Sinobacterium norvegicum: one gene and its partners. The protein of the gene in region 1 interacts with the protein of each later gene in a pairwise test. Links are inferred from orthologs where the notes say so. Each region holds a gene or a part of one and is shown on either strand. Other genes may lie near its edges. The genes, in order: recO, recR and ssb.

Region 1 (2,991 bases):
TTCTCCATCTGCTGTCAGCATAAACTGTTAAAGCAGCCAACCATCGGTGTCGGCAGCAGCCGTCGTCAAGCAGAGCAACAGGCGGCGCAACTGGCGCTGGAGATACTAGGGGAATTAAAATGAGTCAGAATAAATCCAGCATGGTAGAACGCAGCGGCTATGTCGCTCTTATCGGGCGACCTAACGTCGGAAAATCGACGATTTTGAATCATATTCTTGGCCAGAAAATCAGCATCACCTCACGCAAGCCTCAGACCACTCGTCACCGGGTTTTGGGTATTAAGACTGAAGGCTTGATACAGGCGATGTATGTCGATACCCCGGGGCTGCATAAGGAGCAGAAGAAAGCGATCAATCGTTATATGAATCGCGCGGCCAGCAGCAGTATTAAAGAGGTTGATGTCATTGTCTTCGTGGTCGAAAAACTCCAATGGACCGATGAGGATCAATTGGTATTAGAGCAGTTGATGGTGGCTCGCTGCCCGGTTATTTTAGCGGTTAATAAGGTCGATCAGATAGAAGATAAGCAGAAATTATTGCCTTTTTTACAGAAACTAACGGCTAAAATGGATTTCAAGGCGATAGTGCCTGTGTCGGCGCTCGATGGGCATAACCTATCAAATCTAGAGGAAGAAATTGGTAAGCTGCTGCCTGAGGGGGAGCATTTTTACCCTGAAGATCAAGTGACTGACCGCAGCTCTCGCTTTTTGGCAGCTGAATTGGTTCGAGAGAAAATCATGCGACAACTCGGTGATGAGCTGCCCTATGAGATGACGGTTGAGATTGAAAGTTTTGAGGATGATGGTGAGCTTATTTCTATCAATGCGCTGATACTTGTCGAGCGAGACAGTCAAAAGTCGATTGTTATAGGTAAGGGTGGCAAGCGTTTAAAACTCATCGGGCAAGAAGCGCGTAAAGAAATGGAGCGGATGTTCGATGCCAAGGTGATGTTGAAGACGTGGGTCAAGGTCAAGGGTGGCTGGAGTGATGATGATCGCGCTCTTCGCAGCCTAGGTTATGATGACGTTTAAGTACTGTTCGACAGTACGATGATGAACCAAGTAGAATTTGACCGCTGCTATATCTTGCACACCTATCCGTTTCAGGATCACAGTGTTATCGCCGATTTTATCAGCCATGATAATGGCCGTCAGCGGGCGGTGGTTAAAAATCTACGCAACAGTAAGAAAAACTCAACCCGAGCCATTTTGCAGCCGTTAACCTTGTTGCAGCTTAGCTGGCGGGGTAAAAGTGATTTAAAAACAGTGACCTCGGTTGAGGCTGCAGGTAAGCGTTATAGCCTCAAAGGCACGCGACTGTTCAGTGCCTTTTACCTCAATGAAATACTCATGCGAACGCTGCCTGTTGGCGAGGTCGTTATTGAGATATTTGAGGCTTATGAGCAGGCACTGCATCTGCTGGAAGGTGAGGGCAGCTTAGAATTTATTCTCAGGCGGTTCGAATTCAAGCTGCTTTTTTGTCTGGGCTACGGTATTGATTTTGAGCAAGATATATCCGCCCAGCCTATTGCGATTGAATCATTCTATCGCTTGGATATTGGCCGTGGCTTTATCCCTGTCGCGGCTGAGCAACAACAAACCTTCTCTGGTCAGCATATTTTGGCGATTTCAGCCGGCGATTTTGGCGTTAACAATCCCGCCATTGCTTCAACGACGAAGCAGTTGACGCGATTATTGCTGTCGCCACACTTAGGCAGCGAACCGCTTAAATCGAGAGCATTATTCACTGCACAATCGGGTCCGGGGTAATTTAGATGGTCGTGGCCATTGGTACTGATTTAGCAAAGGTCTCGCGGGTCCGTGATATCTTACAGCGTCGCGGGTTGGGTTTTGCTCAACGTATTTTAACCGCGACAGAATTACAGCGTTATCATCAAAGTGGTGATGGTGCGGCCTATCTGTGTCGTCGCTTTGCAGCCAAGGAGGCGATGGCTAAGGCTTTGGGAACCGGCATTGGTAGGGGGCTTAGTTTCCAGCATATCGAGATATTGAATAATGATCTCGGGGCACCGGTAGCCAAGCTTAACGGTTTTGCCGCTGAACGCATGGCGGAGTTGGGAGCAAATCACTGTCATGTTTCGATTTCAGATGAGCAGGAGTATGCCCTGGCTTTTGTTGTTCTCAGCGCCTAATTGGCTTTTTGGCCGCGCTGTACATCTTCAAAAATAACCTCTAAATCACACTGTTGGTGCCATTGTTTTAATGCCTTGGCTGCGGTTTTCAGCGTTCCTAATAATTCGCCGGCTCTGCTGGTTAAGCCGTCTTGACAGTGACTCTTTAACTCTGTTTCGAGTTCATATAAAGCACTTTGAAGAGCGGGGGTGCCGGTGTAGCAGCTGGCACCATGTAGCTTGTGTACGGCTTCTATCATTGTCTGTAGCTGCTGGCTGTCCGCGTTTTGACTAATGTGGTCGACATCTTCATCCAAGCGGCTGAGAATACCAGACAGCATGTCGACGGCAAGGCTGGGTATTTGGTTGGCTCGTTGAAGGCACAGCTGAATATCGACAGGTTTAGCGTTTGCGGTTGGTATCTGAGGGCTGACAGGCGCTGTTGATTTTCTCTCATGCTCAATAAACTGTGAGCTATTGGTCCAAGTGTGCAGCGTTTTTTCCAGGATGGCGATATCGATGGGTTTGCTGAGATGATCATTAAAGCCAGCCTGCATGAGATTGCGCTTTTCTTCAGCCTGGGCATGGGCAGTTACGGCGATCACCGGGGTTGTCCGGTTTGGGCTGTTGCCGATGCGAATCGCTCGAGTTGCTTGTACTCCGTCTACCACAGGCATTTGAATATCCATTAGGATTATATCGAAACGCTGTTGGTCGCAGAGGTCCAGTGCCTGCTGGCCGTCATGGGCCAGGGTGACATGCATGCCAAGATCTTCTAACAACACGAGCAATAATTTAAGGTTGGAGTCATTGTCATCGACAGCCAGCACGCTGAATTTTACGCCATCTTCACTGAGTTG
Region 2 (2,979 bases), 560 kb from region 1 along the record:
GAAACTCAGCCTGAGGCCGCGAAGCCTGTGGTCAGTGCTGCGACAGCCATCGAGGAAACGGTGGCCAGTCCAGCGGCACTCGCCGAGCCAGTCGCGGTTGTTGAGACACCGGTTGTTGAAGAGGCGCAGGGGGTGGTTGCTCAAGCCGAGACCCTGATGCGCCAAGCCGCCTCTCACTCCTTAAAGGAAATGGTGGCCTCGGTAGATCAGGTGTCTGAACCAGTAAAGGTCATTGAAAAACCTGAGCCGGCGGTGGCAATCAACACTCCGGCTGAGGCTGAAAAACCGGCTTCATCGGTGGCCGACATGTTGGCCAAGACGGCACCGGCAGAAGTGTTGCCGGTATCGCAGCCGGCGGCGAAAGTGGGCGCCGACCGGGTGGCGGTGGAAGACCGATTACCGCTGACCGCCGAACATTGGTCGCAGCTGTATTTACAGATGCCGCTCAACGGTGTGTTACGGAATATCGCCTCCAACTGTGTATTGCAGAGCTTCGATGGCAAGCAGGCCGATTTCATCCTCGACCAGAGCCAGGCGACGTTGTTTAACGACGGACACAAACAGCGTCTGGCCGGTCACTTGAGTGATTACCTGCAGACACCAATCGGTGTCGAGATTACCGTCGGGGCGCTGACGGCTGAGAGTCCTGCGCAGCAGCGTAGTCGTCATCTTGCCGAGCAGATGAGGGCGGCGGTTGAGTTAATCGATAACGACCCCAATATAGCCTTATTAAGACAGCAATTTGGTGCTGAGGTGTTGCCAGAAAGCATACGCCCAGTGATGACCGACCCCGCTTAACGTCGGTGAGTTAACAGAGTTAAAAAGGAAGTAGCGTTATGTTTAAAGATGGAATGGGCGGCTTGATGAAACAGGCCCAGCAGATGCAAGAGAAGATGGCTGAGGCGCAGCGTCGTCAGGCTGAGGCTGAATATGCCGGTCAATCCGGTGCCGGCCTGGTTGAGGTGGTGATGACGGGTCGTCACGATGTTAAGCGCGTCAGCATCGACGACAGCCTGATGTCTGAGGACAAAGAAATGCTAGAGGATTTACTGGCGGCGGCGGTGAACGATGCGGTTCGGCGCGTCGAGGCGGCGAGCCAGGATGTGATGAAGGATATTACCGGTGGGATGGATATTCCCGGCGGTTTTAAAATGCCGTTTTAACGATGAGTTTTAGCCCTCTGATCGAACAGCTGATTACCTCTCTGCGATGTCTGCCCGGTGTCGGGCCTAAATCAGCCCAGCGCATGGCCATGCAATTATTAGAGCGTGACCGCGACGGCGGCCGTCAGCTCAGCGAAGTACTGGCGGCAGCGATGGACGGTGTTGGCCGCTGCAGTCAATGCCGCACTTTTACTGAGCAGGATACCTGTCAGTTATGTTTGTCGGTGAAGCGCAACCGGCAGCTGCTCTGTGTGGTGGAAACCCCGGCCGATGTGCTGGCGATAGAGCAGGCCGGCGGCTTTAATGGCTGTTATTTCGTGTTGATGGGGCGGCTATCGCCCATCGATGGTGTTGGCCCGGAGCAGATCGGTGTCGACAAGCTGATGGCGCTGGTGCAGGAACAGCAGGTCACCGAGGTGATTATGGCCACCAACCCGACGGTTGAGGGTGAGGCCACGGCTTATTATATTGCCGAGCAGCTACAATCCCGCGGCGTTATTGTCAGCCGTATTGCCCACGGAGTTCCCCTCGGTGGTGAGCTCGAATATATTGATGGTGGCACGCTGGCCCATGCCTTGGCGGGTCGTAAGGTCATCGAATCATAATGCATATGCACAACGGAATAGTAGAAATTATTTATGTCAGATTTTCTGTGGATTAACAGTGCCGAGCAACTTGATACGCTGGCGCAGCAATGGTTACAGCAAGACGCCTTGGCCATCGACACCGAGTTTATGCGCACCGACACGTTTTACCCCAAGCCGGCGTTAATTCAAATTTGTGATGGCAAAAATACCTATCTACTCGACCCGCTGCAGGTGACCGAGTTGCAGCCACTGGCCGATGTGTTACAGGCCGAGACTGTGATCAAGGTGTTTCACGCCTGCTCCGAAGATTTAGAGGTATTTCAAACGCTGCTGGGTGTGGTACCGCAACCGCTGTATGACAGTCAAATAGCTGCCGCGCTGCTGGGTGAGAGCTTTTCACTGGGTTATTCGGCACTGATGAAAATCCTACTCGATGTCGATGTGCCCAAGGGTGAGACCCGTTCGAACTGGCTTAAACGGCCGCTGACCGACAGCCAGTGCCTTTATGCGGCAATGGATGTCAGCCACCTGTTCGAGGCCTACCAAATCCTCTTTGCCCGCAGCGAGAAACTGCAGCGCACCGAGTGGATTCTCGCCGAGGGTGAGCGGATGATGAACAACTATTTTCAAGCCCAGCAGGCCGAGAATTATTACCTCAAGGTGAAGTCTGCCTGGAAACTCTCTCGCCGCGAGCTGGCGATATTGCAGCAGCTGTGTGAGGTGCGTGAGCAGCGGGTGCGTCAGATAAATATTCCCCGCAGCCGCTGGTTGAAAGATGCGCAGCTGTGGGATATTGCCAAGCGCGGGCCAAAATCGGCAAAGGAGTTGGCTAATATCCAGGGTATTCCAGCCTCGTTTGCCAATAAAAACGGCGATAAATTAGCGGCTATTGTGCGTCAGGCGGCGGCGATCAACGATACCGATTTACCGGCTGCGCTGCCTAAGCCATTGAGCCCTCATGCCATGTCGGCGAGCAAAAAACTGCGCACCGTGGCCAACAGTGCGGCGGAGGCAAATGGCCTGGCGATAGAGGTGTTACTGAAAAAGAAAGACATCGAACAGTTGGTTCGCCAACAACCGACCTCTGTTGCCGCACTGCCCGAGGGCCTTCAGGGTTGGCGCGCCGAGATGATCGGCGAGGCACTGATTGCCGAGCTGCACAAAGGTTAACAGTCGCCGCTAAAAAGCGTAGAATACGCGCCGTCATCAGCCTGGCTGTTGACGGCGTT
Region 3 (3,042 bases), on another replicon or contig:
ATTTTCGCCTTGGGCAGCTTGGTCGCTGCTGGGGCGGATAGTATCTGGGGTGTCATACTCGGCCGTTTTTTGCAGGGTTGTGGGGCTATTGCAAGCTCGGTATTGGCATTGATGACAGATTTAACCCGTGAGCAGCACCGCACCAGGGCCATGGCGACCATTGGCATGAGTATCGGGGTGTCGTTTATGGTGGCGGTAATTATTGGCCCTTTAATAGCCGGCAGCTATGGTGTCTCGGCTATATTCATTGTCACATCGCTGTTGGCCATCGCCGGCATTATGATTACGGTATGGCTTATACCGACACCGCTGAGTCAAGCCAGTGCGCAGCCGGATGTCGTCGCTGCACCGTCGTTGTTAAAAAAAGCGCTGATGGATGTTGAGCTGGTGCGTTTAAATACCGGTATCTTCACTCTTCACTTTATTTTAATGTCGACTTTTGTGGTTTTGCCGTTAATGTTGGGTGATGTTTTAAACCTTGGTGATAGCGAACATTGGAAGTTGTACCTGCCGCTGTTCTTTTTCTCATTTGTCGCCATGATTCCATTGATCATTATCGCTGAACGCGGTCAAAAGATGAAACCCGTGTTCGTGTTTGCGGTCGCTCAGTTATTATTGTCTCTGTTGGCCCTGGCATTCTTTGGTGGTCAATTTTGGGGGCTGATTATTGCTTGTTTTGCTTTCTTCATGGCGTTTAACCTGCTCGAGGCGACACTGCCTTCACTGATCAGTAAGCGGGCATTTGCCGGCGGTAAGGGAACGGCAATGGGAGTGTATTCAACCTCTCAGTTTCTCGGCGCCTTCTTGGGTGGCACGATGGGGGGGGTTGCCATTCAGTATTGGGGGGCATTCGGCGGCTTTACCTTATCGGCAGCCCTGGCCTTGGTATGGTTACTGGTGGCTGCAGGCATGCAGAAACCTAAACACTTGAAGGGCTTGGTGCTGCGTTATGGCGATAGCTTTGATAGCGCATCGATTGCTGGCAAACTCAGCAAGTTGGCCGGTGTTGTCGATGTAATGGTGATAAAAACTGACAGGCAGGCCTATTTGAAAATAGACGAGCAACTATTCGACGAGGAGAGCCTTACAGGCTTTCGCCAGCAGTAAATTTGCCACTCGTATCAGCTAGTCGCTGAGAGTATATTACGATATAGTTGATAGAATTTTCACATGCCATATTTAAGGAGAAGCTGATGGCTTCAAGAGGTGTTAACAAGGTTATATTGGTTGGTAACATAGGGCAGGACCCTGAGACCCGCTACACCGCTGCAGGGGCAGCCATTACCAATATTACGCTGGCAACCAGCGAGACTTGGAAAGATAAAAACACCGGTCAGCCACAGGAGCGAACAGAATGGCATCGCGTGGTGTTTTTCAATCGCCTTGGCGAGATTGCCGGTGAATATTTGCGCAAAGGTTCTAAGGTCTACGTTGAGGGCCAGTTACGCACCCGTAAATGGCAGGGTCAAGATGGACAGGATCGGTATACCACCGAGATAGTGGCCAATGAAATGCAGATGCTGGATAGCCGCAATGCAAATAATGGCGGCGACTCTCAGCATCAGGGCAGCCAGCAGAATTACCAGCAGCCCGCTGCAGCGCCAGCCCAGCGTCAGCCAACGCAGCAGCAACCGGCGCAACAACCTGCACAGCAGCCCGCCGCTGCGCCTCAGCAGGGTTACCAGCAGCCGGCGCAGCAGCCAGTGCAACAACAAGGCTATCAGCAGCCCGCTCAGCAACAATCTGCTCCGCAGCCTGCACAGACGTTTACTGACAACGCCTTTGATGATGACATTCCATTTTAAATAGTTAGGCAGTGATACTCTGAACCACCCTATAGCGGGTGGTTTTTTGTTTTAAGACAGTGGTCGAGGTGGTGTGATGAGAGTATTGGTGTTAGATAGTGACAGCCGTGTCGGTACCGAGGTTGTTGCCGCATTGTTGATGAAGGATTATCGCGTTGAGGGTATCACCCGAGAGCAGCTTGCTGATGCCGAATCGTTGCAGGCGATTGATCACCATACGATCAATATTGTGATTAACTGCTATATCCTGCAGAGCACTGAGCTCTCGTCTGAGGTGGGTGATAACGATATTGCTTTTGCCGCGGCGGTCGCTGAGCGTTGTCAGCAACAGTCAATTATCCTGTTGCATCTGTCGAGCTCGCAGGTGTTTTTAGAAAGGCACTCTGTCGAATACACCGAAGATGATGAACCGGCACCCAATATGGCCAGCGGCCGCGCCTTGTTAGCTGCAGAGCAGGCTATTATGGTCTGCGATAAACAGTTAACACTTCGTGTCGGTTGGGCCTTTAGTAATGGCAGTCATGGTCTGTTTGAAGACTTACTAATGCGTCTGGAGACTGGAGAGGAGTTGATTGTTCATGCTGGTGCAGAGGGCTGTCCTACGCCAGCTGTTGATGTTGCGCGGGTGGTGGTGGCCTGTGCTGAGCAATTAGTGGCCGGCGCAGGATGTTATGGGCTGTACCATTATTGCAGCTCCGACCCCACTAATAGTGAAGGCTTTGTCGAGGCTATTATTGCCACAGGCCAGCAATATGGTTATGTCGATCCAGAGAAAGTCAGCATTAAGCTGGTCGACAATGGCGAACTTTATGGGATTCCACCCCACCCAGTATTAAATTGCCACAAAATATTGAATCACTTTGGCATAAAACAACGTCCATGGCGCTCGGTTATGGCAAGCTTGCTAAAAGAACGTTACCAGGAAAGCGATTAGATTATGACGAATAAAAGTGTACAAGAAGAATTGAAGGTTGCCGTGTTAACGGTGTCAGACACACGCAATGAAGAAACAGACACCTCGGGTGGCTATTTGGTTGAGGCGGTTAAGCAGTCTGGTCATAACATCGTCGATAAGCAGATCGTAAAGGATGATATTTACGATATTCGAGCCGTGGTCTCTGGCTGGATTGCCTCAGATGTACAGGTGGTGATCTTAACCGGCGGCACAGGATTTACTGGGCGTGACTCGACCCCCGAGGCGGTGACGCCATTGTTTGATAAAACCATTGAGGGTTTT

Evidence for each region.
Region 2: the proteins of recO (region 1) and recR interact in binary tests that used the Escherichia coli proteins (3 or more experiments, as listed by UniProt). The link is inferred for Sinobacterium norvegicum from one-to-one orthologs.
Region 3: the proteins of recO (region 1) and ssb interact in binary tests that used the Escherichia coli proteins (3 or more experiments, as listed by UniProt). The link is inferred for Sinobacterium norvegicum from one-to-one orthologs.

Annotation. Positions count from the first base shown.
Region 1 is NZ_CAKLPX010000001.1:578,578-581,568, reverse strand. The notes cover bases 77-2,909. They hold recO (DNA repair protein RecO), read left to right. Parts: upstream 77-1,049; coding sequence 1,050-1,769; downstream 1,770-2,909. Other genes in these bases: L9P87_RS02480 (ATP-binding protein), read right to left, coding at 2,149-2,909; acpS (holo-ACP synthase), read left to right, coding at 1,775-2,152; era (GTPase Era), read left to right, coding at 120-1,031; rnc (ribonuclease III), read left to right, coding at 77-123. Outside these bases: more of rnc, read left to right, coding at 1-76; more of L9P87_RS02480, read right to left, coding at 2,910-2,991. UniProt on the Escherichia coli protein: Involved in DNA repair and RecF pathway recombination.
Region 2 is NZ_CAKLPX010000001.1:20,831-23,809, forward strand. The notes cover bases 146-2,966. They hold recR (recombination mediator RecR), read left to right. Parts: upstream 146-1,165; coding sequence 1,166-1,768; downstream 1,769-2,966. Other genes in these bases: dnaX (DNA polymerase III subunit gamma/tau), read left to right, coding at 146-798; L9P87_RS00095 (YbaB/EbfC family nucleoid-associated protein), read left to right, coding at 837-1,163; rnd (ribonuclease D), read left to right, coding at 1,802-2,920. Outside these bases: more of dnaX, read left to right, coding at 1-145. UniProt on the Escherichia coli protein: May play a role in DNA repair. It seems to be involved in an RecBC-independent recombinational process of DNA repair. It may act with RecF and RecO.
Region 3 is NZ_CAKLPX010000006.1:38,417-41,458, forward strand. The notes cover bases 116-2,999. They hold ssb (single-stranded DNA-binding protein), read left to right. Parts: upstream 116-1,193; coding sequence 1,194-1,805; downstream 1,806-2,999. Other genes in these bases: L9P87_RS16940 (MFS transporter), read left to right, coding at 116-1,107; L9P87_RS16950 (sugar nucleotide-binding protein), read left to right, coding at 1,882-2,739; moaB (molybdenum cofactor biosynthesis protein B), read left to right, coding at 2,743-2,999. Outside these bases: more of L9P87_RS16940, read left to right, coding at 1-115; more of moaB, read left to right, coding at 3,000-3,042. UniProt on the Escherichia coli protein: Plays an important role in DNA replication, recombination and repair. Binds to ssDNA and to an array of partner proteins to recruit them to their sites of action during DNA metabolism. Acts as a sliding platform that migrates on DNA via reptation.